Regions from separate parts of the Rothia sp. HSID18067 genome, predicted to be linked through region 2. Evidence: predicted binding sites of a transcription regulator. Region 2 holds the regulator's gene; the other holds the start of a gene.
What was found. Region 2 encodes HspR, which represses chaperone genes until heat shock. Its sites were predicted from a motif close to AAGTTGAGTCNNNNNGACTCAACTT; they were not measured.

Region 1: clpB (ATP-dependent chaperone ClpB) is a predicted target of HspR. The motif match lies at 7,621-7,645, and genes of this name have one in related genera.

What each region holds. Positions count from the first base shown of each region.
Region 1 covers NZ_RBMF01000003.1:81,376-96,671, forward strand. The annotation lists gene D8M23_RS09105 (excalibur calcium-binding domain-containing protein) at 1-672, opposite strand, end outside; gene D8M23_RS09110 (excalibur calcium-binding domain-containing protein) at 975-2,153, opposite strand; gene D8M23_RS09115 (Sir2 family NAD-dependent protein deacetylase) at 2,355-3,308, opposite strand; gene D8M23_RS09120 (excalibur calcium-binding domain-containing protein) at 3,575-4,885, shown strand; gene clpB (ATP-dependent chaperone ClpB) at 4,972-7,563, opposite strand; gene D8M23_RS09130 (hypothetical protein) at 7,790-8,389, opposite strand; gene D8M23_RS09135 (NAD(P)-dependent oxidoreductase) at 8,588-9,265, shown strand; gene D8M23_RS09140 (HAD family hydrolase) at 9,289-9,954, shown strand; gene D8M23_RS09145 (Dps family protein) at 10,148-10,648, shown strand; gene D8M23_RS09150 (VIT1/CCC1 transporter family protein) at 10,978-12,279, shown strand; gene sucD (succinate--CoA ligase subunit alpha) at 12,395-13,312, opposite strand; gene sucC (ADP-forming succinate--CoA ligase subunit beta) at 13,343-14,509, opposite strand; gene D8M23_RS09165 (ATP-dependent helicase) at 14,732-15,296, opposite strand, start outside.
Region 2 covers NZ_RBMF01000002.1:288,528-303,823, reverse strand. The annotation lists gene D8M23_RS06405 (low molecular weight protein-tyrosine-phosphatase) at 1-225, opposite strand, end outside; gene D8M23_RS06400 (DUF2247 family protein) at 381-911, opposite strand; gene D8M23_RS06395 (hypothetical protein) at 1,006-1,221, opposite strand; gene D8M23_RS06390 (pentapeptide repeat-containing protein) at 1,424-3,154, opposite strand; gene D8M23_RS06385 (pentapeptide repeat-containing protein) at 3,243-4,856, opposite strand; gene dnaK (molecular chaperone DnaK) at 5,319-7,169, shown strand; gene D8M23_RS06375 (nucleotide exchange factor GrpE) at 7,172-7,747, shown strand; gene D8M23_RS06370 (DnaJ C-terminal domain-containing protein) at 7,949-8,977, shown strand; gene D8M23_RS06365 (heat shock protein transcriptional repressor HspR) at 8,985-9,440, shown strand; gene trmB (tRNA (guanosine(46)-N7)-methyltransferase TrmB) at 9,490-10,308, opposite strand; gene D8M23_RS06355 (hypothetical protein) at 10,449-10,733, opposite strand; gene D8M23_RS06350 (amino acid permease) at 11,141-12,616, shown strand; gene D8M23_RS06345 (Tex family protein) at 12,790-15,296, shown strand, end outside.

The DNA.
Region 1 (15,296 bases), on a different contig from region 2:
TTCGCTGGAGGTCGCCGAGGGCTGCTGCGAAGGGGCGGTCTCGCTCGGGGTTGCCGAGGGCGATTCAGCCGGTGATTCAGAGGGTGATTCAGATGGGGCAGCAACGGGTGAGCTCGCGCTGGGAGCAGGAGCTGAAGGAGACTCCGAAGGCACGCTGCTGGGTTTCTCAGAAGGTGACGGTGTCTCAGAAGGGGTGTCCTTCGGTACAGACGAATCAGACGGGGCAGCCGAATTGTCCACGACGGTCACCGTAGCCGCCACGCCGCCACGCTGCCGGTCTTTCTTATTCAACGAGCCGGTGAGCACATTAATTTCGACGCTTTCCCCTGCCTTAAGGTTCTCCTGCCAAGGGATAGAGCCAGAAATATTGCCGTCCGCATCCGCTTTAACCTCTAGGTAGCGGGCGCCGCTGACGGGGCCGCCGTTGATTTTAACCGCCAAAATAGAAGGGGAACCATCAGTTGCTTTGAAACCGGTACCTGTAAAGTGCAGGGGTTGACCTACGGTCCAGGTGTCCGGAAACTGCAGGCTCGCCCCATCTTCGTAAACGTGAGCGGCTGCGGCTGGAACCGAACCAGGTGCTGCAAAAGCAGCGGGAACAGTTGCACCAACCATGCCGCACCCCAGTGCGGCAACGATGCTGAATGTAGTAAATTTAGTGCGAATACTCATGACTTAATTTTATCTGTACGCACAGTATTAAATTCAGTTATTGCACGCAGAAGACTATGGTGTTCGTCAATATGGTTAACCTTCCTTAGACGTAAAACCCACCCTTAAATCATTGGTGCTATATCCCTGATCTGGCAGGCTTTGAGGAACATATTAACGGTATAAGACACGGCTTCTGTGGCGGGCGGCTCATCGCATAAGTGCTCTAAATTGACCCGCAATACACTCTTGCATTCTTATAGGCACGTTCTTGAATATGTAGAGAATAATTCACCCACGGCGGGTTATACGCGAGAGCGGCATCACTCTTTACGCATTTTGCGCACGGCCAGGAATATTGCTCCACCAATTCCGCCCACAATCAGCACATAACCGGCAGCCAGCAAAACCCCGTTTTTACCGGGGTCCGCAAGATCTGCCGGGCTAAACCCCTGCCCGGAAGAACCCTGCTCACCCGAGGCCTCCGTAGAGGCAGAAGAATCCCCAGCCGCAGCACCCGTGGTAATCGTCACAGGCTCGTTGCCGAAGTCTGCGGGCTTATCGCACCCCACACCATCATGGTCAGCGTCAAAACCCTCCTGAAAATCCGGGTGGTCCTTATGAATAGGGGCCAGCCCGGCGTCCTTCACCTCTTTACAGTTATGAAAACGCTTATTCCCGCTGGCAGAGGCTGAGGCTGACGCACTGGGGCTGGACTCGCTGGCACTGGCCGAAACCTTATCGGAAGGACCATCCGGTTCGGAGGAATCTATAGCGCTGCCAGAGGCCCCGTTACTATCCTGCTGCCCACCCTGTGGGGAGGCTGAGGGGTCGCTGCCGCCGCCGCTTTGGGCACCGCCAGCATTATTATTATTGCCGCCGGAGTTATTGTCGCCGCCACTGCCGCCCTGGTTCTTATTGTCACCAGAGCCGCCGTTACCGTCCTTATTATTCTTATCCCCAGAAGTGCTGCCGCCGTTAGAGCCCCCGCCGTTCTTATTTTCACCAGACTTATCTTTCTCCGCCGGTTTCTGGGCTGCACCGGTGGTGGTCTTCGGCTGCGGGGCAGGGTTCTGCCGCGCCGGGGCGGCCACAACCCGCACATCAACCTCGCTGCCCTCGTAGAAACCGCCCCGAGTCAACGCGAAAGTCTCAAACTCAATGCTCTGCCCGGCCTGTAAACTATTCGACCACGGGATAGAAGTAGTGAATTTTCCATTAGCATCCGGACGCACCTCGTGGTAAATTTCGCCCTCATCGCCACGCAATACAACAGTCACCGACCGGCCGCTTCTGGTTCTAAACCCCTGCCCGGTAACAGTTAGCGGTTGCCCCGCCGTCCAGGTGGTGGGGAAATTAACGGTTGCTCCAGCTCTGAAATAACTGGTGGCAGTGGGAGCAGCCACCGGCGCGGCCGAGGCAATAGGAGCGGATGTGCCTACCATGCCGCCCGCAAGCGCGGCTATGATACCGAAAGTGGCAATCTTGGTGCGAATTGTCATGCCTTATATTCTATCGGCGAAGCAATAATATTACATGGCCTACGATTATGGTGTGGGTCAAATAGCGGCGATAGGGCACGCACTATTTTGCGCTAATGTACGCCCCCATTAGGGGAAATACTCTAACCCGGTGTTTGGCGCACCTTGCGTATTTCTTTATTATTCTTCTCCTGTGCGTGGCGGCGCCTTGGGCCACGGTGCTCACAGCTGCAACCGGTCAAGCAGCTGGCCCAGCGCATCCCCCACATTGGTGCGCCACAGATAGGTGGCGCGCGCATCCGCCCGGCCCGGCCCACCGTTCAACACGGCAACCGGCTTATTGGCCCTGAGCGTATCCAACACAATCTTATAACTGCTCATCACCGCCACCGACGAACCAACCACCAGCAGAGCAGTCGAATCAGCCATCATATGCCGCAGCCGCTCCTTCCGCTCGGCGGGCACAGATTCACCGAAGTACACCACATCCGGTTTAAGGCGCTGGGAGCCGCACGCAATGCACCCGATCATCACAAAATCACGGATGAAATCGTTATCCAACTCAACATCGCCATCAGGGTTAACCCGCAAATCAGTGCCCGCAAGACGCGCCAAATAGCCGGGATTTGCGGCATCCAAACGAATATCCAGGCTCGCCCGCCCCTCACGGTGCCCGCAGGTGAGGCATATGATCGTTGAGAGATCACCGTGCAGAGCCAGCATGTTTCTGCTCCCCGCCTGGGCATGAAGCCCATCAACGTTCTGGGTGATCACCCCAGAAACAGCACCGTGCTGCTCAAGCTCAACCAGCGCATAGTGGGCACGGTTAGGTTTGGCCTCCTTCATGCGCCGCCACCCCACATAGGAACGCGCCCAGTAGCGCTGGCGGGCAGCGTCATCATACCGGAATTCCTGGTAGGTCATGGGGCGGTGCTCACGCAGGGAACCGGCGGGGCCACGGTAATCAGGGATACCGGATTCGGTACTAACCCCCGCCCCGGTGAGCGCAAGCACCCGGCCTGCACGAAGCATACCAGCCACCCCTTCGAGGGCAACCTCAGGCTGGTGCGGCTGGGCGGTCTCGGCAACAACACGCTGGATAGAACGGATCGCGGCACGGTGCACGGCGGCAATCTCGTGATTATCGAATCCGGTCGTGTCAGTCCATTTATCCATTGCGTCCCAGTGTGCCGTCGTTCAAGAATGTACTGCACCCATTGTAGGATGCGCCCCGCCATGACCGTGCACGCTGCGGGTATCCGTACCGGGAATGACCGTGCGTCGGCTGGGACCGCGCACTGCTCACCCGCGCACGAAAAGAATTTCTGGGGGTAAACCTCAACTAACAGCTTAAAGATAGGGTATCCATACTGTTGTACACCACAGTCCCGAAGCGTCTTTTCGGGCATTTTACCCTACGCGGTGCCTATAGAATTTTAGGTATGACAACTCATCACAAATTCGCAACTATTGGCGCCGTCGCCACACTCAGCCTCAGCCTCGTAGGCGCGACCGCCGTCCCCGCCGCATTCGCGGCACCCGCAACCAACACCGCCGCCGTAGCACCCGCAGCAAACACAAGCCACACCTACGACGACGGGGCAACCATCACCTTCCCCAGCTCCTGGACCGTGGGGCAGGGTCTAAGCTTCACCGGCACCGGGTTCAAAGCCAAAGACGGCTCACCCTCGGTACTCGCCCTCAAAATTGATGGCGGTGGCGTAAGCGGACAGCCCTACCTGCGTGTTGAGGCCGACGCAAACGGCAACGTGGCGGGCACCATCCCCTGGCAGGAAGGGCTCAAACCCGGGCAGACCGTGACCCTCACGGTGCTCACCGGGTCGCTCAATAAGCAGGATCCCCGCCGCGGCGGCGACGCTGCAACCGTGACAATCCAGGCGGCAGCAGCTCCTAGCGCTTCCCCCACCGATACGGCTGCTGCTTCCGCTGCGCCCGCACCGACCGAAGCGGCCCCCAGCTCCTCAGCCTCTGCCGCGCAGAGCACTACCGAGGCACCCGCTGCTTCAAGCGCCTCCGCAGCGGTGACGGGCAAGCCGCAGCCTGCGGTGCAGCCTTCCGCTGTCCCCAGCCAGAGCGAGCAGGCAGCAAACAATTCGGCGCAGGACCCTTCCTCTGCTGAACATAACGTGCCGAACGCATCCGCAAACGCGGAACACCTGGCCGCCGCCGCTCAGGGCTCGGCCGTAGCTGGGGAAATCCCCACGAACTGCACCGAAGCATCGGCGCGCGGACTCAGCAATATTGATGCGAACAGCCCGCACTACAGTGAGCACCTTGACCGTGACAAGGACGGGGTGGGGTGCGAGACTAAAGCAACCGGCACTTCCGGTTCCGGCACCGCCAGCACCACCGGAGGCAAGCAGGCAGCAGCCGCTGACACCTCCACCAATGATGAGCTTGATAACTGCACCGAAGCCCGTGCCCGCGGTCTGAACAATATTAAGGCAGGCAGCGAACACTACAGCGGCCACCTTGACCGTGACAAAGACGGGGTAGCGTGCGAGTCCAGGGTATCCGGCAGCTACTCGGGTGGCTCCGCATCGCGTGTCTCTTCCTCCGGGACTGTCGCCTCAACCGGCAGCACGGGCAGCTACTCGGCGGCTTCAACCACTCGCGGCAGGCTGGCAAGCACCGGCGCTTCGGGTGCGCTAACCATTGCCGGGGTTGGCCTGTTCACCCTCGTAGCGGGTACCACCGTCGTACTGGTGGCACGCCGCCGCAAGCAGGCATAACACCTTTCATCTGTTAGCAAGAATGCGCGCCGTACCGGGATACTTCCCAGTGCGGCGCGCATTATCTGTGCGAGCTGCGTTACCCGTTACCGCTTAGAGGTCACTGACAGACCGTCCATTGCAACATCCGGGTTCACATCCACCTCTACGGTATCGCCGTCGTGAATGGCGCCCGAGAGGATGCCCTTCGCCAGACGGTCGCCGATCTCGCGCTGTACCAGGCGGCGCAGCGGACGGGCACCGAAGGCCGGATCGTACCCTGCCAAGCCCAGCCACTCCAGGGCGGCGGGGGTAACATCCAGGGTCAGGCGGCGGTCAGTCAGACGCTTGCCCATGCCCTGAATCTGCAGGTTCACAATCTGCCCCAGATGCTCGGAAGAGAGCGGCTCGAACATGATGATGTCGTCCAGACGGTTCAGGAACTCGGGACGGAACGCCTGGTGAACCACCTGCATCGCCTTTTCGCTGCGCTCCTCAAACGGCATCTCCTGATCGACCAGGTACTGCGAACCCAGGTTCGAGGTCAGAATCAGAATCACGTTGCGGAAGTCCACGGTGCGGCCCTGACCGTCGGTCAGACGACCGTCATCAAGCACCTGCAGCAGAATATCGAAGACCTCGGGGTGAGCCTTCTCAACCTCGTCCAGCAGCACCACGGAATAGGGGCGACGGCGCACAGCCTCGGTCAGCTGACCGCCCTCTTCGTGACCCACGTATCCGGGAGGCGCACCCACCAGGCGGGAAACGCTGTGCTTCTCGCCGTACTCACTCATGTCGATACGCACCAGGGCGTGCTCGTCATCAAACTGGAACTCCGCCAGAGCCTTCGCAAGCTCGGTCTTACCCACACCGGTCGGCCCCAGGAACAGGAAGGAACCAATCGGGCGGTTCGGGTCGGAAATTCCGGCGCGGGCGCGGCGAACCGCATCCGCTACGGCAACCACGGCAGCTTCCTGACCGATCAGGCGTTCACCGATACGTTTCTCCATCTCCAGCAGCTTCTCAGATTCGCCCTGAAGCATGCGCCCGGCGGGAATACCCGTCCAGGAAGAGATAACCTCGGCAATGTCGTCAGCCGTGACCTCTTCAGAGACCATAGCCTCGCCATGGGCCTCAGTTTCGGCGCGCTGAGCTTCCTCCAGCTCCTTCTCCTTGGCGGGAATTTCGCCGTAGAGCAGGCGGGATGCGTCCGCCAGGTTACCCTCGCGCTGTGCCACCTCGGCACGCGAGCGCAGCTCGTCGATTTCACTCTTGAGATCGCCCACGCGGTTCAGACCGGCCTTTTCGGCTTCCCAGCGGGCGTTGAGCGCATCCAGCTGTTCTTTCTTATCGGCCATGTCTTTGCGCAGCGCCGCCAAGCGTTCCTTCGACGCCGGGTCGGTCTCGTTCTTGAGGGCCAGTTCTTCCATAGTCAGGCGGTCTACGGCGCGGCGCAGCTGGTCGATTTCCTCGGGGGCCGAGTCGATCTCCATGCGCAGGCGCGATGCGGCCTCATCCACCAGGTCGATCGCCTTATCGGGCAGCTGACGTGAGGGAATGTACCTATTTGAAAGTGCTGCGGCGGCAACCAGGGCGGCATCCGAGATTTGCACCTTATGATGCGCCTCGTAGCGTTCCTTGAGCCCGCGCAGAATACCGATAGTGTCATCAACACTAGGCTCACCCACGTACACCTGCTGGAAACGACGTTCCAGGGCGGGGTCTTTCTCAATGTTCTCGCGGAACTCGTCAAGCGTAGTGGCACCAATCATGCGCAGCTCGCCGCGCGCCAGCATGGGCTTGAGCATATTGCCCGCATCCATAGAACCTTCGGATGCGCCCGCACCAACCACGGTGTGCATCTCGTCGATAAAGGTGACGATCTGGCCTTCGGATTTCTTGATTTCTTCAAGCACAGCCTTGAGACGTTCCTCGAATTCTCCGCGGTATTTAGCGCCCGCAACCATGGACCCAAGGTCAAGGCTGATCAGGGTTTTACCGCGCAGGGATTCGGGGACGTCGCCGGAGACCATGCGCTGCGCCAGCCCTTCGACCACGGCGGTTTTGCCGACGCCGGGTTCACCAATGAGCACGGGGTTGTTCTTGGTGCGCCGTGAGAGCACCTGCACCACGCGGCGGATTTCGGAGTCTCGGCCGATCACGGGGTCGAGCTTACCTTCGCGGGCGAGCGCGGTCAGGTCGGTTCCGTACTTTTCAAGGGCTTGGAAGGTGCCTTCGGGGTCCGGGGTATCCACGGTGCGGTCTCCTCGTACTTGGGGAATGGTCTCTTCGATGACTTTGGCGGTTGCGCCCAGGTTTTCAAGCGCGCGAGCGGTATCGCTATCGCCGCTTGCGATGCCCAGCAGCAGCATTTCGGTGGAGATATAAGTGTCACCGAATTTCTGTGCGTGGGTCTGTGCGCTCTGAATGGCGGCGAGGGCGCTGCGGCTGAAGTTTGCGTTCTGCACAGATGCGCCAGATGCCTTCGGCAGCTTCTTAATCTCTGCGGATGCAGCTTCCGAGATGGCGTCGATATCGAGCCCTGCGGCCTTGAGAACCGCTACGGCAACGCCTTCTCGCTGGTCCATCAGTGCTTTGAGGATGTGCGCAGGTTCAATGCTGGGGTTACCCGCTGTCTGCGCGTTCATATTAGCGGCGGAGAGCGCTTCTTGGCTCTTGGTGGTGAATTTTGCGTCCATAAATCTTATCCTTTCGCGTCTTGTGCGGGGCGCATCCTGCGCCTTCTTTTTACAGCTAACTTGAGTCTACTACACTCAAGGTTTGGATGCAAGGGGCTACTGCCGATTTTCGGGACCAAAATTCAGTGCTAAAAAAGGCTCTTGATGCGAATAAATCGGCGAAAAATACGCTTTATTCGCATCAAGAGCCTTTTTAGGGCGCGGGATAAGAGGATCAGACTAGGTCTCAGTCCAGGAAGTCATACGGGCTTTGTTGTCGCGCCTGCTCCTCCAAAACCTCGTCGGTAACACCCTGCTGCAGGCGCGCCCCACGCCGGTTCGCACTGTACGCCAACGCGGCGGCAGTAATAGCGGCCGCGAACGTCAGAATACCGAAGGTGTTACCGAACCCTGCCGCATACCCCACGTACTCGCCGCCCACAAGCGCACCCATTCCTGACACCGGCACCCCGGCACGGTAGTCGGGAATGAACATCCCAAAGAGAAATGCGAGCACCCAGCAGGTAGACTGCGCAATCGCCACACCCCAGCGGCAGGCGGGGCGGGTGAGCTCTGCGGCCGCGACAGCGCGGCGCGCATCCGCAAAGGCCCAGCGGGCCGCCAGGCACAGTATGAGCGCGAGCGCCGGGCCGAATGAGATAGCAAAAATAGGTACAAGGTCACCGGCTGCACCGAAGAGGGCACGGCCTACGGTAATCCAGGCGGCAGAGACAAACGCCATGGGGTAGGCGGCGTAGAGGGCTGCAACCTGTATGACGGCAGGTGTGCGTGCAGCCAATGAGTTTACGTGCGGGTGCGATCCGGAGCGCTCTGATTTTTCGTTCACTGTGCCATCCTAAACGGTTTGCGCCCCGGGTTGGGGCAGCACTCACCATGTCAGTGGTTTTTCCGCAGTAAAACCCACATAAACCTAAACTTTAGCCAAAAACTTTATTGTTATACTGAGCACATTGGGTGCTTGCGGGTGCCCACACCAACCACGTTAAACCCATACCAACCACACCGATAAATAATGGGAGCCTACATGAAAATACTGGTTTTAGGAGCGAGCGGTCGCACCGGAAGTCTTTTCACCCGCAAAGCGTTAGAGGAGGGGCACACGGTCACCGCCTATGTGCGTAACCCCGATAAGGCGGTGGCGCTTTTGGGAGCGCACCAGAACCTCATTATTGTTCCAGGTGCCCTGAACGATTCCGAGCAGCTTGACACGATTTCTTCCGGGCAGGATGTGATGGTTAGCATCCTGGGGCAGAAAGCTACGGTACGGGAGTTTCTATCGACCAAGTTCATGCAGAAGCGCCTGCCGCTCATTATGGAGGCGGTGGTGGGTGCGGGTGTACCGCACTGTGTTCTTATGAGCGCCTACGGGGTGGGTGATACGGTACGGAGCGCATCTTTTTTCATGCGTGTGGCATGCAAGACCATTATGCGCAGTATTTTTAGGGACCGCGCGAAGGCCGACGCTATGGTTGCTAAGTATCAGCCGTATATTTCGCGGGCGTTGCCGGGCAGGCTCACAGATGAGCCTGGTAAGGGCGGGGCGAAGGTGGTTGACGTGACGAGTGTTGCGCATGTTCCGGGTATCCCAACGATTGCCCGTGAGGACGTTGCCGATGCTCTGCTCGATATTGCGGGAGACCCACTGAATGCGGGTACCGATTTTCTGGTGACGATTGAGGATGTTGTCATACGGGCGGCCTAGAAATGCCCGGTAGGCTTAATGGCATGAGCAGTAATATTCAGGGGGATTTTCCTCAGGCGATTCTTTTTGATCATGATGGCACGCTGGTTGATACTGAGCCGGTGTGGGCAGCCGCGAAGGTTGAGCTGGCGGCGGAGTTTGGTGGTGTGTGGACCGCGCAGGACACCCTGGATTGCCTGGGTTATTCCATGAAGTTCACGCTGGATAGGTTACGTGAGCGCGGGGTGAACCTGCCGGATCAGCAGATTAATGATCGGCTGGTGGGTAAGGTGCGTGCGGCATTGGCGGATTCTCCGGTGGAGTTTCTGCCCGGGATTGAGCGTTTTCTGGTGCAGGTTCGTGATGCGGGTATCCCGGCGGCAATAGTTACAAATGCTACGACTGCGGTGGCTCAGCGCACGGCTGATGCCGCCCCTGAGGGAACGTTCTCGGTTGTTATTGGTAATGATGAGACCACGCACCCGAAGCCAAACCCGCAGCCGTATCTTTTAGCGGCACAGCGTTTGGGTGTGGATCCCAGCCAGTGCGTGGCGATTGAGGATTCCCCTTCCGGGGTGCGCAGCGCTACGGATGCGGGCATGAAGGTGATTGTAGTCCCCGGTGAGCTTGAGGTTCCCGCCGGTTTAGGGGATGTGCGTCTTCGGCATGAGGAGCTGGAGCTGAGCGTGTTTAAGGCGCTCGGACGCTAGTCTTGAGGTTAGCCTAGCTTTCTCAAACTCTTAGGGTTTTCAAGGCGTCATATCAAGCAATGCTTATTATGAATAAATAAGAATAATCTTGACGGGACGGTCTAAAAATGATTTACTAATATCAACGTACCGACCGGGTTTTCTCACGATAACCACCGGGCGGGCATCTACACAGCATTAAGGAGTCGTCACTATGGCATTCGCAAAATACACCGCACCCGGTCTTACCCTTGACGAGGGCAAAGAAATCTCGGAAGTTCTGCAGAGCCGCCTGCACGATCTGAACGAGCTGCACCTGTCCCTGAAGCACGCACACTGGAACGTGACCGGCCCCGGCTTCATCGCCGTGCACGAAATGATCGACCCGCAGGTTGATACTGTGCGTAACTTCGTAGACGACATCGCAGAGCGTATGGCAACCCTGGGTGCAACCCCCAACGGCCTCGCAGGTGCCCTAGTCGCAGCGCGCAGCCACGAAGACTATCCCGTAGGCCGTGCCCGCGTCACCGACCACCTGCACGCCCTGAACGAGGTGTACACCCGCGTGATCAAGGAGCAGCGCAAGGCTATCGAATTTGCGGGCAAGGTTGACCCCATCACCGAAGACCTGCTGATCGGCCAGACCGCCGAACTGGAGAAGTTCCAGTGGTTCATTCGCGCATTCCTAGAGAACAGCGCAGGCGAAATCTCCTAACAGGCAGCCTTTCTGAGCCCTATAGGTTCACCGGGTGGGTGCCCTCCCCTAACTGGGGAAAGCACCCACCCTTTTTGCTGCCACCCCTCACGCCTGCTGCCTGGGAACCACCAGCCACGGCATAACCATATGCGCCGCATATTCCGGCAGAAGTGCGGGCGCAGGTGGGTGCGACACTTAGGCGAATAAGCCCGATCAGCATGGTGACGGCTGCCCGCATTTTTCGGCCCGGCGAACATCAGCACCCGGTCGGGTTTACCTAGATTTTCGCCCAGCGCCCGTCTATTCTAGTGTTTTGCACGCACCAGCCACCCTGAGGAAGACACCCCATGTCACCCGAGCCCCGCAAACACACACCCGAAGCACCCGGCAGCAACAACCACTCCCCCGCCCAGGCAACACCCGGTAGAAACCGGCGAGAGCCCATCACCACGCAGGCGTTCACCGCACCGGATGTCCCCGCATGCCGCAACCCCGAACACTCAGCCCCTTCCCCAACGGCGGCACGCACAGGAGCGCTTGACCATGTACCGGCACGGCACCACCCCGTCACCCAGCCAAGTGAAGCGCAAATCCGGCGGTGGCGGCGCTACCTCGCCGATGAAGAGTCGGAGGCGCGCATCTACCGCTACCTGGCCCAGCGCACCGAAGGTAAAGACCGTGAGATTCTGATGCAGGTTGCCGAGGCTGAGAAACGCCACCAACAGCACTGGCGCGACATGCTCGGTGAACACGTTGGCAAACCCGTCCGCCCGTCGCTCTCATCCGCATTTTTGCAGTTCATGGCGAAGCATTTCGGGTCGGTCTTTATTCTGGCAATGGCGCAAATGGCCGAATCCCGCTCCCCCTACGCCGAAGACCCGGACGCCACCGAAGAAATGGCGGCTGACGAGGCTATTCACGAAGAAATCATTCGCGCCCTAGCCACCAGCGGGCGCGAAAAACTCTCCGGCAACTTCCGCGCGGCGGTGTTCGGCGCGAACGACGGGCTGGTCTCGAATCTGGCGCTAACGATTGGCATCACGGCCTCGGGCGCATCCAGCTCTATGGTGCTGCTTTCGGGGATTGCCGGGCTGCTCGCGGGCGCGCTTTCCATGGCGGCGGGCGAGTTCGTTTCGGTGCGTTCCCAGCGCGAACTTTTGGATGCATCCCAGCCGACCCAGGTGACCCTGCGCGTGGCGGGCGACCTTGATATTGATGCGAACGAGCTTGAGCTCATTTACCGGGCACGCGGTATGGATGAGGAGGCGGCGCATCACCGCGCGCTGGAACGTTTCGGGTACCTCGACTGCGACTGCGACCCGTCGCTGTCACACCGTGCGAATGAGGAAGGCGAGGAAGAAAACGTAGCACTGGGTACGGATATTGGCGCGGCGGCGGCATCGTTTAGCTTCTTCGCATCCGGGGCGCTCGTGCCGATTCTGCCCTATATTTTCGGGCTTTCCGGCGTCTGGGCGATGGCGCTTTCGCTCCTGTTCGTCACCATGGCGCTGGGCTTCACCGGCGGTATTGTGGGCCTACTCTCGGGGTCTTCCCCGATGCGCCGCGGGCTGCGCCAAATCCTCATTGGACTGGGCGCGGCGGGCATCACCTACCTGCTGGGTCTAGCCTTCGGCACTACGCTGGGGTAGGTTCCTTCAGCTCTTTTCGATAAATTTTCTATCCCAAATACACAAGCCCCCGGCGGCGCGAGCGTAATACTCGCACCGCCGGGGGTCTTATTAGCTGCCCGAACCGGGCGGGATGCTACTTGTTGGCGAAGATTTCGCGCATCAAATTAGCGGCCTCGGAGGGGGTCTTGCCAACCTTCACGCCAGCAGCCTCCAGGGCCTCTTTCTTCGCCTGAGCGGTACCCGAAGAACCCGAAACGATCGCACCAGCGTGGCCCATGGTCTTGCCCTCAGGAGCGGTAAAGCCAGCCACATAACCGACCACGGGCTTGGTGACGTTCGCCTTGATGTACTCGGCGGCACGCTCCTCCGCGTCGCCACCAATCTCACCAATCATCACAATACCCTCAGTCTCCGGGTCAGCCTCGAAAGCCTCCAGAGCGTCAATATGGGTGGTGCCGATAATCGGGTCGCCGCCAATACCGATAGCGGTGGTGAACCCAATGTCGGCGAGCTCGAACATCATCTGGTAGGTGAGGGTACCCGACTTGGAGACAAGACCGATCTTGCCCTTGCCGGTGATATTCGCCGGGGTAATGCCAACCAGGCACTCCTCAGGGGTGATAATGCCGGGGCAGTTCGGCCCGATAATGCGGGTAATCTGCTTGCCGTTCTCGTCCACCGAAGCTTTCGCGGCAGCCCAGAACTCGGCGGTATCCTGCACCGGCACGCCCTCGGTAATGACGACGACCAGACCGATCTTAGCCTCAATAGCCTCCAGCACGGCGGCTTTGGTGAAGGCGGGCGGCACGAAAACGATCGAAACGTCCGCACCGGTTTCGGCAATAGCCTCGGCAACAGTACCGAAAACCTTCAGCTCAACATCGGAGCCGTCCTTTGCCTTGTGGGTAACGGTGGTGCCAGCCTTGCGGGCATTCACGCCGCCCACAATGTTTGTGCCGGCTGCGAGCATACGAGCGGTGTGCTTGGTGCCTTCGCCGCCGGTGATGCCCTGAACGATGACCTTAGAGTCTTTGTTCACAAAGATAGACATAGTTTTTTCCTATAAATCCTTCGGTGGCGATTACGCCTTGTTAGCGAGCTCTGCTGCCTTGTCGGCGCCTGAATCCATGGTGGTTGCCTGCACCACAAGCGGGTGGTTTGCCTCAGAGAGGATGCGGCGGCCTTCCTCCACGTTGTTGCCGTCCAGCCGCACCACAAGCGGCTTAGTTGCGGAATCGCCCAGAATCTCAAGCGCCTTCACAATGCCCTCAGCCACAGCATCGCACGAGGTGATACCGCCGAAAACGTTCACGAAAACGCTCTTAACCTGTTCATCGCCCAGAATAATCTCAAGGCCCGCAGCCATAACCTCAGCGGATGCGCCGCCACCGATGTCGAGGAAGTTGGCGGGCTTCACGTTGCCGTGTTTTTCGCCAGCGTATGCCACCACATCCAGGGTAGACATCACCAGACCGGCGCCGTTGCCGACAACACCAACTTCACCGTCGAGCTTCACATAGTTCAGGTCGTGCTGCTTAGCCTTAGCTTCCAGCGGGTTTTCGGCGGATTTATCGACAAGCGCCACGTGATCGGGCTGGCGGAATTCCGCGTTATCGTCGAGAGAGACCTTGCCGTCAAGAGCCAGAATATCGCCTTCGGGGGTCTGCACGAGGGGGTTAACCTCAACAAGGGTTGCGTCTTCCTTCTTGAAGACATCGCCCAGCTTCACGAGAACCTCAACCACCTTGGGCTGCAGTTCAGCGGAGAACCCGGCGGCCTCAACGATCTCCTGCGCCTTAGCGGAGTCGATACCCACCAGCGGGTCTACCTCAACCTTGGCGAGAGCCTCGGGACGTTCAGCGGCGAGCTGCTCAATTTCCATGCCGCCTTCGACCGAGCACATGGCAAGGTACGAACGGTTTGCACGGTCAAGCAGAATCGAGAAATAGTATTCTTCAGCAATGTCAGCACCCTGTGCGACCAGCACGCGGTGAACGGTGTGACCCTTGATATCCATACCAAGAATCTGCTGAGCGTGCTCGTATGCCTCGTCAGGGTTTTTAGCGAGCTTCACGCCGCCAGCCTTACCGCGGCCGCCGGTCTTAACCTGAGCCTTAATGACGGTCAGGCCGCCGATTTCCTCAGCTGCTGCCTTTGCTTCTTCGGGAGTGGTCGCAACAATGCCCTTGAGCACGGGTACACCGTGCTTTGCGAAGAGATCGCGCGCCTGGTATTCGAAAAGGTCCACAGGTGTCCTTCTTCGTCGAAGTGGTGCCGCCGTTTTAGGGTGCGGCGGCTTGGTCTGGTGAGTTACTATTCGACGTGTTTTACGCCCCTGAGAGGGCGCGCTGTCACGCTCTAAATTTCTCTCGGTTCTACTCTATCGGATATTTGGTTGAGGGTGTACTTATCAGACAACACACACGCTATTTTTGTAATGGGCATCACTATTCGGTGTGTTGGGTTTTGGCTAGACCTTCTCAATCGGTGCGTACCGCAGCAGCAGGCGCTTCTCCTCGGAGGCAAAACGCACCTTCGCCACAGTCTTATCGCCGGTGCCTTCCAGGGCAAGAACCCGGCCCTCGCCGAAGGATTTATGGCGCACCGTATCACCCACCGTCAGCTGCGGAATTTCCTTGCCTTGATGCACCCGCGAGCGGTTACGCACCGCTCCGGATGCGCTGGCTGCGGCCGCCAAACCGTAGCTTGCCGAACCATTGACCTCGGCGGTTGATGGTTCACGGTTCGCCCGGGAGCGAGAGTCCTCGTATCCCGTGCCGTAGCCGCCCGTGCTGCGCCCGTCAAAACCGTGCCCATCAGCATTGCGCCCACCGCCGGAGCTGTATCCGCTCGCCCCGCGATAGCCGCCATACCCGCTGGCGCCATTGGCGTATGCCCCCATCCCGGAGGCACCAAACCCGGCAAAACCGCCCAGGCGGCGCCACTCGATCAGCTCCTCGGGAATCTCTTCCAGGAAGGGTGAGGGCGGGTTGAACTGGCTCTTGCCCCACATCGTGCGGGTCTCAGAGCGGGTG
Region 2 (15,296 bases):
TTCGACTACGAATCTGGATGCGCGGTGCCTGCTGGGGTCGATGCCGCGCGCGGTGAGTATGCGCCCGGCGCGGGTGTCGATGGGGTTGCCGATTTCGTAGTCCGTGATAGCGGAGGACGCGACCTCAACCTCAAGCCCCGCCTGGCGCGCGTGCTCACGAATCAGGTATTCGCCCACGGGGGAGCGGCAAATATTTCCGGTGCAGACAGTCATGATGCGGTACATAGTTTTAAGTGTATGCCAGCGGCACCGGAAAGGCAGCGGTATGAGGGCTGCCTGCCGAAGCGTCGTTTCTATTCAGAAGAGTTTTTTGCATTCAGAAGAGCTTATCGCTTCTGAATGCAAAAAACTCTTCTAGATAGGCAGGCAAGTTTTGGCTGTTACACCTCAAAACGGGTTTTAGCCTCGCGCAAGTACGCCTCCCACAGAGCATAGAGTCTGTCGATGTTCTCTTGACGAGTGTACGTTGAAGGGTCATAGTCGGTCGGGGGCATGTATCGCACGAATGGGGTCACGTCCTCGGGGTAGCCAAAATCGGCGTGAAGAATTTCTACCTCGCCCAGCGGGTCGTCAAAGTTCTTGCGGTGCTCATACACATGTTTGAGCAGCAGGTACAGCCAGAGCGTATGGCGGGGGTCGGGGCTTCCGGGTTCAGGGTCGGTGAGTTCAGGGGAGTCTTCGTGTTGCGCGAGTTCGGCCAGAATCCCATCAATCCGGTAGGTGTGTTCGGGTTTGCACTGGTAGAGCTCGTATTCCAGGTCGCTGGAGTCTTCCTTCAGCCGGTCGGAGGCATACCGCAGAATATCTGCGCGGCTAATATATCCCTGCGCGAGCCCCCAGCGTAGCCCCTGCCAGGTGAGGGCACTCTTCCTGATGCCTTCATAGCCTATGTAATACGTGCCCAGCAGCATAGCGTTCACCTCCTAATCTTTGTAGCCCCACGAATAACGCAGCATGTGGCGTATGACCGGACCCTAGAGGGTGGGCGATACGCCCAAAGGTGCATTATTCGGATGAGTCCTGTGACGTACCCGAAGAATCCTGCCCCGGCACGGAATTATCCTTCAGCTTGGGCCAGAAAATGTAGGTGAATATGGCGCAGATGGTTGCAACAGCCGCGCCTGCCGCGAACCCCCGCCCGGAGCTAAAACCACCGAACAGGAGAGTACCAATGGGCAGGGCGAACATGAACACAATAACGGAAGTGTAGTAGCGGGTCATAGTGATTCTTTCTCGGTGTGTGCAAAGGGGTGTTGTATGATCGGCGTTACCTCAGATGGTACTAGACATCACGCCGTGCCGATAGCCTTAGCCGCCACTTCGGTACCATCGCATATTAGCGCTCGCCTCAACACCCGCCCTTACGTCAGCCCCGGGTGCGCCGGATTCGCGAATAACGCAGCATTTGGCGTATGACCAGCCCCTAGAAGGTGGGCAATACGCCCCAAGCTGCGTTATTCAAGGTGGACTTAGCCGCCTGCGGGCTCTGCCCACGCAAAAGGATTATCCGGATCAAAAAGCATTGCGTCCTCAGGGATGATAACTTAACGCCGTTATGCTCCTGTTCCCTAGTATCAATTTTGTAGGGACTTTTTGCCGCTGTCTTAAAGCTATAGTCCGCTGGGGCAGCCTTGTGAGAGAACTTCGCTTTATAGTTTTTATTCGGGGTATTTGCGAATTCTGGCTTACTGTGAAAAATGGTTCTAGAAAAATTAGTGGGTCCGTTGAATTGTGCCCCAGAGAAGCGTGTGTTCTCGGCAAATTTTGTTTTGAAAAAGTTAGCGCTGCTGGAGAATTTTACTTCGAAGAAACTGGTGTGTCCGCTGAATTTTGAGCCGGAGAAGTCTGCTTCCTTGGTGAAGACCGTCATAAAGAAGTTAGCTTCCTGAGCGAATTTTGCTTTGGAAAAGGCCGCGTTTCTCATAAAGAGCGCCCTGGCTAAGAGAAGGGGTCCATTGAATTTCGCTTTGTAAAAGGTTCCGTCTCCGGTGAAAGTCGCCTTGAAGAAGTCGGTACCTTCGGTGAAATTTGCCCGGGAGAAGTTTGCGTCCCCGGTGAATTTCACTTCAGAGAAGTCTGCTCCCTGAAGGAACGCCCCATCAAAGAAATTAGCCTCTCCGCCGAAGGATGCTTTACAGAAATCAGCGCGCTTGGTGAATTTTACTCCGTAGAAATCAGCATCCTGAATGAAAGTCACCTTGGAGAAGTCAGTCTCTCCAGCAAATGCCGCCATGAAGAAGTCAGCTTTCTCCGTGAATGTCGCTTGAGTGAAATCTGATGAAGCACCAAAATGGCTGTCACTAAAATCTACAGGGTAGAAGAAATATGTGTTTGAGAAGTTGTAATCAAAAGCTGACCAGGTGCCTGGTTCTTCGGCGTCGAGTAGGTGCTCGCGCATCTCTTTGATAATGTTTTGGCGTATCTGGCGTTCTTCTTCTAATGCGGCTTTATCTCGGGTAAAAGCTCGCTTGTCTGCATCAAATTTTTCTGTATCTCCACGGAAATCGTTCTGCAGGTCTTTCGTGTATTCCTCATCTAGCTGTTCGGCGCGTTCTGCAAGGGGAAACGGGGAGCGGATATAGGCGCAAAGACTGTTAATAATGGCCTGGCCTTCTTTGCGGCGTTCCTTATTGGTGAGAAGGGCACCGTCTGCGAGCCATTCGTCAATCAGGCCAATAAGCGCATAAACACCACCGAGTCGGGTTGTGGCGTTTTCCCTGTTGGAAAGCTGCTCGATTGCTGCGATGTACCGGCTGCGCCGCTCAGCATGTACCTGCCGTATATGGTTCTGCTCGTTTTTGGCCTTGTCTGCCTCGATTTTTTCACGTTCTTTTGCGATGGTTTCATTGAACTGACGGGCTTGTTCGCTGAGTGCTTTAGCCCTGTCCGTTGTATTTTTATGGCGTGTTTCCACGAGCCCCAGAACGGCAATAATACCGCCTGTAACGTAGAGGATGTGAAGGCGAAGATTCGTATCGGCCTCACCGGTTATGCCTGCAATGTAAAGCAGCCAAGGTACAAGGAATGCCAGAGCTCCGCCTCCAGCGGCGATCCCCACTAGAAGCCGTACAAAGTGCTCACTGACAAAACTCTCAAAGGTACTAACAGGGGCAGAAGAGCTGACCCCTGTATTGTTTCTTGATGCTTCCGCCATACTTGGGATCCTCCTTTACGCAGGCAATCAGATTTCTTTGTTTGCAAGGATAGAGGCTTTAAAGCGTCATTTTGCGTCTGGAAAAATTTTAATTGTCGTCGTTGTTGTCCTGCTCGGAAGGTTCGTCGGGGTCAAAAAGTTCTGCGCCCTCGGGAATAACGAACTTTATACCGTTATGCTCCTGTTCCTTAGTCTCAATTTTGTAGGGGCTATTGTGCGAAACTTTGAAGTTATAATCTTCTGGATCGGCTTTACACGAAAACCTTGCTTTACAGGTTTTATCGCCTAGCGCGCGTTCAAATATTGGTTTTTCTGTGAAGGTCGTCCGGGCGAAGTTAGCGTTTCTGATGAATTTAGCCTTGGAGAAATCAGCGTCTCCGGTGAAGGTCGCCCAGACGAAGTTAGCGTTTCTGATGAATTTAGCCTTGGAGAAATCAGCGTCTCCGGTGAAGGTCGCCCAGACGAAGTTAGCGTTCTGGGTGAAGGTCGCATTAAATAAGCTAACACGCCCTGTGAAAGATGTTTTTAAGAAGCCAGCGTTCTGGTCAAAGATCACTTCTAAGAAATCAGCGTTCTGGAAGATCGCATCGGAGAAATCAGCATCCCCGTTGAATTTAGCCTTGGAGAAATCAGTGCCCTCGGTGAAGGTTGCATTGGAGAAGCCAGCACGTCTAGTGAAGATCGTATTGCGGAAGTCGGCTTTCTGGGTGAAGGTTGTCCAGGAGAAGTTGGCGATATTGAAGGTCGTCGCGCGGAAGTTGGTGTGCTGGGTGAAGCGAGCATTGAGGAAATCGGCGTTCTGGGTGAAACGAGAATTAAAGAAGCCAGCATCCTGGGTAAAGATCGTCTGGGAAAAATCTGATGAAGCGCTAAAATAGCTGTTGGCAAAGTTAACAGGATAGAAGAAACGCGCATTTGAGAAGTCATAATCGAAATTTGACCAGGGGCCTTCTATAAGTTTTTCAGTGCCGCCGCTGAGTCGAGTCTTGATTGCATCTAAAATTATTAGTCGCAGTTCTTTTTCTTCACGGAACTTTGCCTGATCTTTGACAAATTGTTGAGCTCCACCCTCATAATTTTCTGGTGTTTGGTCTTGAGACAGCACTTCAGCTCTTGACGCAAGATCGAACGGGGATCGGATATATGCACATAGATTGTTAATAATATTTTGTGTTTCTTTACGGCGTTTCTTTTTATTGCGAAGAGTCTTTTCGTCTGATAACCACTCATCAGCTAAGCCTGCAAGAGTGTAAACGCCACCAAGACGAATAGAAATATTCTCATTGAAGAGATGTTCGATTGCTTTGGTGTATCGACTGCGTCGCTCAGCGTGTACCTGTCGAGTATGGTCTTGGTCGCTTTTATCTTTCTCAAGATTATTTTTGCGGTGTGTCTCTCCCAAGGTTATGACACCTAAGATTCCACCTACTGTATATATCAGTAGTTGGCGCAATACAGGACCGTCATCATCTTTGTTGAAACCCGAGTTGATAGCTATAGGCAGGAAGAATGCCCACGTGCCGCCGAGAATGGCAAGTGCTCCAATCCATATGTAAAACGTTCTCAGCCATTCAAATTTTTTTATTACCTTTTCGGGTTTTTTCATGTATCTCATGACTGACAGGGTTACAAGCCCAATAGCTATAATTCCCAGAGGGACTGTAACAAACCAGAGAATATTCTTTGCGTCATTAGAACTCATTGGATTCAACTCTGTTTCAACCTTCCTTCAACCTAGAGTGAACACTCATCCTCCATCATAGGGCGAGGGTGACCCTATGTATCGGATTTCCCGTTGTTAATCTCATATATCGCGTGAGGTAGAGGCAAGGTAGCTCCTAGTGATCGCGCGGATTATCGCCCGCAGAGTCCTTAGCTTTCGTGTCGTTTTCGCCCCAAGACCACCAGCACATCACCCCTTGCCACCCACCCCTAACCCCCACCCACTTCAAAAAGTTGAGTCTTTTTCACTCAAGTCTGTTGACATCCATCTAACCATGTGTAAAACTTGAGTACATGAGGCTCAAGGGGTTACTCGCTGGGCAGCAATCCAAGCACTTTCTACCGTGCATGCGCTCGGCCTAAAACCCCTCACGCCCCGAAAATCTAACCAAGGAACCCGCCTCGCCAAGAAGCGGGGCATAACACTAAGGAGTACAAAAACATGGCACGTGCAGTCGGTATTGACCTCGGCACCACCAACTCGGTCGTATCCACCCTCGAAGGTGGCGACCCCGTAGTTATTGCAAACGCTGAAGGCGCCCGCACCACCCCCTCCGTCGTCGCATTTTCCAAGGACGGCGACGTTCTGGTCGGTAGCGTGGCAAAGCGCCAGGCGGTCACCAACGTTGACCGCACCATCTCGTCCGTCAAGCGCCACATGGGCACCGACTGGACGACTGAGATTGACGGCAAGAAATACACCCCGCAGGAAATTTCCGCACGTATTCTGCAGAAGCTCAAGGGCGACGCCGAATCCTACCTGAACGACAAGGTGACCGATGCGGTTATCACCGTCCCCGCATACTTCAACGACGCTGAGCGCCAGGCCACTAAGGAAGCCGGCGAAATCGCGGGTCTGAACGTTCTGCGTATCGTGAACGAGCCGACCGCAGCAGCACTGGCTTACGGCCTGGACAAGGGTAAAGAAGACGAACTGATTCTGGTCTTCGACCTTGGCGGCGGTACCTTCGACGTCTCCCTGCTTGAAGTTGGCAAGGACGAAGACGGCTTCTCCACCATTCAGGTGCGCGCAACCAGCGGCGACAACCGCCTGGGCGGCGACGACTGGGATCAGCGCGTTGTGGACTGGCTGCTTGAGCAGGTCAAGTCCAAGACCGGTGCAGACCTCTCCAAAGACAAGATCGCTCTGCAGCGTCTGCAGGAGGCAGCTGAGCAGGCTAAGAAGGAGCTCTCCAGTGCATCCAGCACCAACATTTCGCTGCAGTACCTCTCGGTAACCCCCGAGGGCCCCATTCACCTGGACGAGAAGCTTTCTCGCGCAAAGTTTGAGGACCTCACCAGCGACCTGCTGGCACGCACCAAGAAGCCCTTCCAGGACGTTATTGCGGAAGCAGGCATTAAGGTGTCTGACATTTCCGAGGTTGTGCTCGTGGGTGGTTCCACCCGTATGCCCGCCGTGGCTGAGCTGGTGAAGGAACTCACCGGCCGCGAGCCCAACAAGGGTGTTAACCCCGATGAGGTCGTGGCAATGGGTGCAGCCCTGCAGGCTGGTGTGCTCAAGGGCGACCGCAAGGACGTTCTGCTGATCGACGTGACCCCGCTGTCCCTCGGTATCGAAACTAAGGGTGGCGTGATGACTAAGCTGATCGAGCGCAACACCGCTATTCCGACTAAGCGTTCTGAGACCTTCACGACCGCTGAAGACAACCAGCCTTCCGTGTCGATTCAGGTGTTCCAGGGTGAGCGCGAATTCACCCGCGACAACAAGAACCTGGGTACCTTCGAGCTGACCGGTATTGCCCCCGCACCGCGCGGCGTACCCCAGATTGAGGTCACCTTCGATATTGACGCCAACGGCATTGTGCACGTCTCCGCGAAGGACAAGGGCACCGGTGCTGAGCAGTCCATGACCATCACCGGCGGCACCTCCCTCTCGAAGGATGACATTGACCGCATGGTCAAGGATGCCGAGGCTCACGCAGAGCAGGATAAGGCACGCCGCGAGGCAGCCGACACCCGTAACGCGGCAGAGTCTGTGGCATACTCCGTCGATAAGCTGCTGAAGGAGAACGGCGAGAAGCTGCCCGAAGACGTCAAGACTGAGGTTCAGGGCGATGTCGATGCTCTCAAGAAGGCTCTTGAAGGCGATGACGACGATGCCGTGAAGTCCGCTCTTGAGAAGCTGCAGGCATCCCAGACCAAGCTGGGTGAGGCTCTGTACGCTTCCGCACAGGCAGAGGCTAACGCAGACTCCGCTTCTTCCTCCAAGGATGATGACGAAGATGTGGTAGACGCCGAAGTTATCGACGAGGACGAAGACGAGAAGAAGTAATCATGGCTGAACACGAAAACACTGCGGGCGACCCGCTGGAGGAGGCCTTCAACGCCCCCGCCGCCGAAGGTCACCCCGAGGCCGAGGAAGCCCCTGCCGCAACCGATCAGGCTGCGGCGGGGGAAACCCCCGAGTCGAGCGAGGAAGCACCCTCAGAGGATGCGAAACTCGCGGCAGAACGCCTGGACAGCCTGCTTCGCCTGCAGGCGGAGTTCACGAACTTCAAGAACCGTGCCGCCCGCGAGAAAGAGCAGCTTCGGGAGTTCGTGGCGAGCGATATTGTGAGCCTGCTTCTGCCGGTGCTCGACGATATTGACGCCGCACGCAAGCACGGCGACCTGCAGGAAGGCCCCTTCGCTGCGATTGCCACCAAGCTTGAGGACTCTCTTAAAAAAGAAGGCGTGGAACGCTTCGGTGAGGTGGGCGAGCCCTTCGACCCGAATATTCACGAAGCGGTCATGCAGCAGCCAACCAGCGAGGTAGAACCGGACCACATTTCGATGGTTCTGCGCTACGGGTACCGCGTGAAAGAGCGCGTGGTACGCACCGCCCAAGTTGCGGTGGCTGCCGCCGAATAAACACTCCATAGAGCACACAACGGGCGGGTTCTTGAGAAATTGAGAACCCGCCCGTTTGCCGCATATTTCCGCGGATTTTCTGGGATTTCTCTTCCAAAATTGAGTCTAGTAGACTAAACTTTATATAGGATTAAAAACTAAGGTTGTGCCCCTTTGGACGGGGCGTTACAAGAACCCCGGACGACGGGAAAGGAGAACTACATGGCAAGCGAAAACTGGCTGTCAGAAGACTTTTATAAAACCCTCGGCGTGAAAGAAGACGCCTCCGACTCCGATATTAAAAAGGCCTACCGCAAACTCTCGCGCAAATACCACCCGGACCTGAACCCCGGGAACGAGACCGCGGAGAAGAAATTCAAGGAAGTCTCCGAAGCCTACGACGTGCTCTCGGATAAGAAACAGCGCGAAGAATACGACCAGATCCGCAAATACGGTGCCGCAGGGTTCGGCGGCAGCGGTTTCGGAGGCGGCGCATCCGGGTTCGGGGGCGCTGGCGGCGGCTTCGGCGGCCAAAACGTGCACTTCACCACCGGCGGCGGTGGCGAAGGCTTCAACATTCAAGACCTGCTCGGCGGGCTCTTCGGTGGTGGCGCTGGCGGCGCGGGTGGTTCACGCCGTACCGCAGGGTTCACAAGCGCCGACTTCAGCGACGCCGGGTTTGGCAGCGGCGGCTTCGGCGGTGGTGGGCGCAAGCGCGCCCAGCAGGATAATAACCTCTCCACCAGCACCCGCATTACCCTGCCGCAGTCATACACAGGCACTACCGCGACCGTGTTCCTGCCGGACGGCACGAGTACCGAGGCGCGCATCCCGGCAGGCGTGAAGGACGGGCAGAAAGTGCGTGTGCGCGGTAAGGGCCGCCCCGGAACTGGCGGTGACCTGATCGTGACCGTGCGCGTCTCGGATGACCCGCACTACAGCCGTGAGGGAAACAACCTGGTGCTGCGTGCTCCCGTCACCCTGGATGAGGCAGTCAACGGCGGTGTGCTGGAGGTGCCCGTACCCGGCGGTAAAACCGTCAAACTGCGGCTGACCCCCGGCAGCGTGGGCCGTAAACTGCGTGCGAAAGGACGCGGGTTCACAACCAAGTCGGGCACCGGTGACCTGCTGGTGATCCCCGAGGTGCACCTGCCGCAGAACTTGAGCGATGAGGCGAAGGAAGCCTTCGAGAAATTCATTGCTCTGGCGCCGCAGGGGAACCCCCGTGAGGATCTTTTGAAGAAAAGTTAGGTAGCTTATGAGTGCCCATAATAAGCAGTCGTCGGCATCTGCCTACAGTGCCGACCGGCCGGTTTTTGTGATTTCGGTGGCGGCGGAGCTGGCGGGTATGCACCCGCAGACGCTCCGCCAATACGACCGCCTGGGGCTGGTACAGCCTTCGCGTGCGCCGGGTAAGGCCAGGCGCTATTCGCAGCGCGACGTGGATTTACTTCAGCGTATTCAGCAGCTCTCGCAGGAAGGCGTTTCGCTGGAGGGAATCCGCCGGATTATTGAGCTTGAAGAGATGGTGGAGGAACACCAGGAGCACATCGCCCGCCTGCAGGCTCAGCTTGAGGATGCGCACGCCAAGTTGGGGCTGGCGGAACGAGTGTTCGCGGCCAGCACCCGCGGGGATGTGGTGAATATCCAGCGGGGGCAGCGCCCGGCACCGCGCAAACGCTCCTCGGCGGTGGTGCTGTACCGGCGGAAATAGGGCTTGACCGCCCCAATACCTGCCGCTTTAAAACGGCAGCTGCGAGTATTTACTTACGCCTATAGGTCAGGTCGTGGGCGCGCCTTCCCGCCTCCCGGGCCTTCCTCTCAAAGCTGGTCAGGATGCGCCCCTCCCAGCGCGGCGCCCACCCGCCCACGGGGTCGTCCTCGGTAGCGCCTTCACCGGCATGAAGATTCTCGAAATCGGGGTGCGCCTCCATGACATCGCGCATCACGTGGGCGTATTCTTCCCAGTCGGTGGCTAGACGCCAGATTCCGCCGGGTTTGAGCACGCGCGCGACCTTATCGGCAAAAGCGGGGGAGACTAGGCGGCGTTTGTGGTGGCGTGACTTGTGCCAGGGGTCGGGGAAGAAAACCCAGAGCTCATCAACCGAGTTTTCGTCCAGCATATTATCGAGCAGTTCGGGGGCGTTAGCCTGAGCGACGCGCACATTCTCAACCCCGGCCTGCCCCATCTTGAGCAGCAGATCCGCAATGCCGGGGGTGTAGACCTCAACGGCAAGGAAGTTCGCCTCGGGCATTTCACAGGCGCGGTGCACGATTGCTTCACCCAGCCCGGAACCGATTTCGACCACCTGGTAGGCTTCGCGCCCGTAGATTGTGACCGGGTCGAAGGTGGCTTCGGGGGCTACAGAGGTATCTGCCCGCAGCCGGGGTATGTCGAGCACATGGGTGGGGGAGTACGTGTCCCACGCTTTTTGGCGGCGCGAGGTCAGGCGGTCGCCACGGCGCACGAAGGAATAAGGCTGGCGGAAGAACTCGGGTGGAACCTGCTTCTTACCGGGATCCTGCAAAGTTTCGGGTTCTAACGATGCGCCTGCGGAGGTGTTCTGCTCTTGAGATGACATACCTATCAGGATAACGTAGCGGCGCGCGGCGGCGGGTACTGTCAAAAATTCTGGGGATAAAAGTTTCGGGGGCAGTTTCTTCATGCGAATGAAGAAACTGCCCCCGCTTGGCCTTTACGACCGCACATTCGCCGTGCAGGCTACTTCTTCTTGCCGGAGAACAGCAGTGCCAGACCCGCGCCGAGCATCACGATGTTGTTGGCCAGCTGCTGCCCGTCCTGGGTGGGGCGGAAGGCTTTATCGTGCATGTCCTGGTTGCGGAAATACATGGTCATGAGGTTTGCGCTGAAAGCAGTCAGCCCGGCACCCGCCAGACGGCTGGGGATGAAAGGGGCCAGCAATGCAGGTGAAAATGAAGGCGCAGCCAGCGTATTGCTGTCGGCAGTACCGTGTATGGGTGCTGGGTCTGTCCCTGGGGCGGCCATTAGGTTGAAGCTACCCTAAGAAAGTGTATTATTATTCTGGTGAACGAATGAATATTTTTAAGTGTGCCGCAGGCTGGCGCATCATGCGAACCTTCCACTTGAATGTCTAATGTATCTCAATGTGTGGAATTACCTCAGGGCCCCCTTGCTTTTCGCGGTACTAAGGACTGTCTGTGAAGTCCTTACCATGACTTGCGACACCCCGCATCGTACCGTGTATGATATAAGACATAGATTTATAACACTCAACTTAAAAATAACTACTACATGCCGAATTAGTTATGTAGAATATATATTCAAAACATTGGTAGTTTCCTACACATCATGGGTTGTAACACCAAAGTTTGCCCCGAAAGTCGGGGCTGTCCCACGCCGAACCGGGATCCAACCACGAAAGAGGAACTGTGATGCAGCAACCTCACGAAAACGCCGCACCGGCGGCAGAGAGTACAGGCCAAGCTGAAGAACTACACCGCGGGCTGAGCAACCGGCATATTCAGCTCATCGCCATTGGTGGTGCCATCGGTACCGGCCTATTCATGGGCTCGGGCAAGGCAATCTCCAAAGCCGGGCCCTCTATCCTGCTGGTCTACATTGTTATTGGCGCCGCCATTTTCCTTGTGCTGCGCGCGATGGGCGAGATTCTTCTCTCGAACCTCAAGTACAAATCATTCTCCGACTTCACCGCCGACCTCGTGGGGCGACCAGCAGGGTTCTTCCTCGGCTGGTCGTACTGGTTTATGTGGGTGGTTACGGCGGTGGCGGATATTATCGCTATCGTAGACTACAGCCAATTGTGGTGGCCTAATTTACCTAAAGCGATACCTGCACTTATCGTCATTATCGCGCTACTGGCGCTGAACCTGCCCTCGGTGAAGAACTTCGGTGAGATTGAGTTCTGGTTCGCCATGATTAAGATCGTCGCTATCTGTGCACTCATACTGGTTGGTATTGTGATGGTAGCCACCAGCTTCACTACCCGCGATGGTTATCACGCACAGATCGCTAACCTGTGGGAGCACGGCGGGTTCTTCCCTAACGGAGTCTTCGGCTTCCTCGGTGCCTTCCAGATCGCTATCTTCGCATTCATGGGCTCGGAGCTAGTGGGCACCACCGCCGCAGAAACCCAGAACCCCACCGTAACCCTGCCCAAAGCCATTAACTCGGTTCCGGTACGTATCATTATCTTCTACGTGGGTGCGCTTCTGGTGATCCTCATGGTGAACCCCTGGAATGAGATTGACCCCGCGAAAAGCCCCTTCGTGACCATGTTTAGCCTCGCCGGGATAGCCATCGCCGCACACGTGGTGAACGCTGTGGTGCTCACCTCGGCAACCTCATCGGCGAACTCGGGTATTTTCTCCACCTCACGCATGGTATACGGCCTGGCGCAGGAGGGCGACGCCCCCAAGTCACTGGGTGTTCTCTCAGCCCAAGGCGTGCCCCGCAACGCACTATTCCTCACCTCCACGCTGCTGCTCTCAAGCATCGTGCTGCTTTATGCGGGCGACTCCATTATTGGGGCGTTCACGCTGGTGACCACTATGGCGGCTGTGCTCGTGATCTTCGTATGGTCCATGATCCTCATTAGCTACCTGTGCTACCGCCGTAAGCGCCCCCAGCTGCACGCCCAGAGCGTGTACCGCATGCCCGGCGGCGTGGTGATGTGCTGGGTTGTGCTGGCGTTCTTCGCATTCTCCGTCTGCATTCTGGCAACCGCTGAAGATACCCGCGCGGGGCTTATGCTGATGCCCATCTGGTTCGGCGGGCTCGCGATCGGTTGGTTCGTGAAGAACAAGCTGCACCCGGAGGTTCCCGAGACCAGTATCACCCAGTCCCACCCGATCGTGGATCTGAAACAAGCCTCAGACGACAAGAAATAGGGTTATAGCGCTCAAGCGCTCATAATGGCGGGGCCCGCGTACCCATCAAGGGATGCGCTGGCCCCGCCATTAGTGTGCTCTGCAGCCGCCGCTTACCCCGGTACACAGCAGAAACACGCCGAACACGCCGCCTCAAGTGGCAGAGAACCCCACGACGGTGCGAAACTAAAAGAATGAGCGCACAACGCCCCCACCCTAAACCCGCAAACAGCAGCAACCGTGACGGTGATGCCGCACCCCGGCCCGCACCTCACAACCCGGCGGACGGGCAGGGGACAGCATCGGCACCAGCACCGGGGAACCGCAGCCGCGCGCACAGCCTCCACCCACACAGCCCCCAGTCCCGCAACGGCACCCTGAACACATCCGGGGCAGGGGAAGAAGCGGAAAGTATCGCCGCAGAACTGCACCTTGCCCCGGCGAACGTTAACGCCGTTATTGCCCTGCTCGACTCCGGCGCCAGCGTGCCCTTCATCGCCCGCTACCGTAAAGAAGCCACCGGCGGCATGAGCGACATGAACCTGCGGGCCCTTCACACGCGCCTCACCCAGCTGCGCGCACTCAACCAGCGGCGAGAAGCCGTCCGCGCCGCCCTCACCGAACGCTACACCGAAGGGGCTATAGACCCGCTCACCTACGAGCAGCTGCTCGCCGGGCTTCGCGCAGCCCGCACCAAAACCGAGCTGGAAAACCTCTACGCCCCCTACCGCAGCCAGCGCATCACCAAAGCCCAGCAGGCACGCGCCGCCGGGCTGGACGCGCTCGTTGAAGACCTGCTGGAGGTGCCCCTCGCCGGTGTGTACGATATTGCCGCTGCCTACGTGAACGAAACTGGGGAGGGCGAAGAATACGCCATTACCACCGTTGAAGAGGCGCTTGAAGGGGCACGTGCCATTCTGATCGACCGCGCCGCCACAGACCCCGCACTCACCGGGCGGCTCTACGACAAGCTAGTCGCCACCGGCACCATCTCAACCCGGCTCATCGCCGGTAAAGACAGTGAAGGCGCAAAATTCGCCGACTATTTCGACTTCTCAGAGCGCATCCGCAGCATCCGCTCCCACCGTGTGCTTGCGCTGCTGCGCGCACGCCAGGCGGGAATCGTGAAACTCAGTATTGACGCAGCCACACCCCCGCCGCCGCTCAGCCACCTCAAAGGCGAACAGCGTGAAGCCGCCCGTGCAGCCGCCGAAAACTACAAGAACGCACGTTCGGTATATGAGCGGGAAATAGCCGCAGCCCTGCGCATCCCCGTGCAGGTGCTCAACACCGTCGACAGCGAAGACCGCGTGCTCGGCTGGCTCGCCGCCACTGTACGCGCCGCCTGGCGCAAACGCCTGCACCCACGCCTGGCCGAGCGCATCCGTGAAAACCTCTTTGAAACCGCAGAACGTGAAGCCATCGACGTATTCACCTCAAACCTGCGCGACATTCTGCTTGCCGCACCCGCCGGGCAGCGCACCACCCTGGGCCTAGACCCCGGTCTGAAACACGGCGTTAAATGCGCCGTCATTAATGGCACCGGGAAAGTGCTTGACGCCTTCACCATCTACCCGCACGCACCCCGCCACGACTGGGATGCTGCGCTCACCCGGCTTGAAAACGCCGTGCGCACCCACGGGGTTGAGCTTATTGCCATCGGTAACGGCACCGCCTCACGCGAGACGGACAAACTCGCCGCAGAACTGCTGGTGCGCCTGCGTGCTGGCGGGTACGAGAAAGCACAAAAAATCACTGTCTCTGAGGCGGGCGCATCCGTCTACTCGGCCTCCGCAACCGCCAGCGAAGAACTCCCCGAACTGGATGTGACCCTACGCGGCGCCGTCTCTATCGCCCGGCGCTTACAAGACCCGCTCGCCGAACTTGTCAAAATCGACCCGCAATCCATCGGCGTGGGCCAATACCAGCATGATGTGAGCGTTACCGCCCTGCGCCGGGGGCTTGACGCGACCGTCGAAGACTGCGTGAACGCCGTGGGCGTGAACCTCAATAGCGCCTCAGTCCCGCTGCTGGCGCGCGTAGCCGGGCTGAACCGAACCGTCGCCGAAAACATTGTTGCCTACCGCAACGAGAACGGCCCCTTTACTTCCCGAACCGAGCTGCTTAACGTGCCCCGGCTGGGCCCTAAAGCCTATGAGCAGGCGGCCGGGTTTGTGCGTATCACAGGTGGGGTGGAGCCCCTGGACGCCTCCGCCGTGCACCCCGAATCGTACCCCATTGCGCGGCGCATTATTGCGGATGCCCGCGCCCGCAACGGTGCCGTGTGGGCCGCCGGGGCGCTCACCGTGCCGGGAACATCAGAGAACGAGAAAGCGCTGATGGGGATGCGCCCTGCCGACTACATCACTAATACAGCGGGCGACTACACGGTGCGTGATATTTTGGCGGAGCTGCTGCGCCCCGGCCGTGACCCCCGCCCGGAATTCCGCACCGCACAGTTCTCAGAAGCCATCTCACGTATCGAAGACCTCGCCCCGGGCATGGTACTTGAGGGCGTGGTCTCTAACGTGGCGGCATTCGGCGCGTTCGTCGATATTGGGGTGCACCAAGACGGGCTGGTGCATATTTCGCAGATGAGCCGCCGCCGCGTGCACAATACCCATGATGTGGTGCGCAGCGGCGACATTGTGCAGGTCCGCGTGGTTGAGGTGGATGTGCCCCGCAAACGCATCTCGCTCTC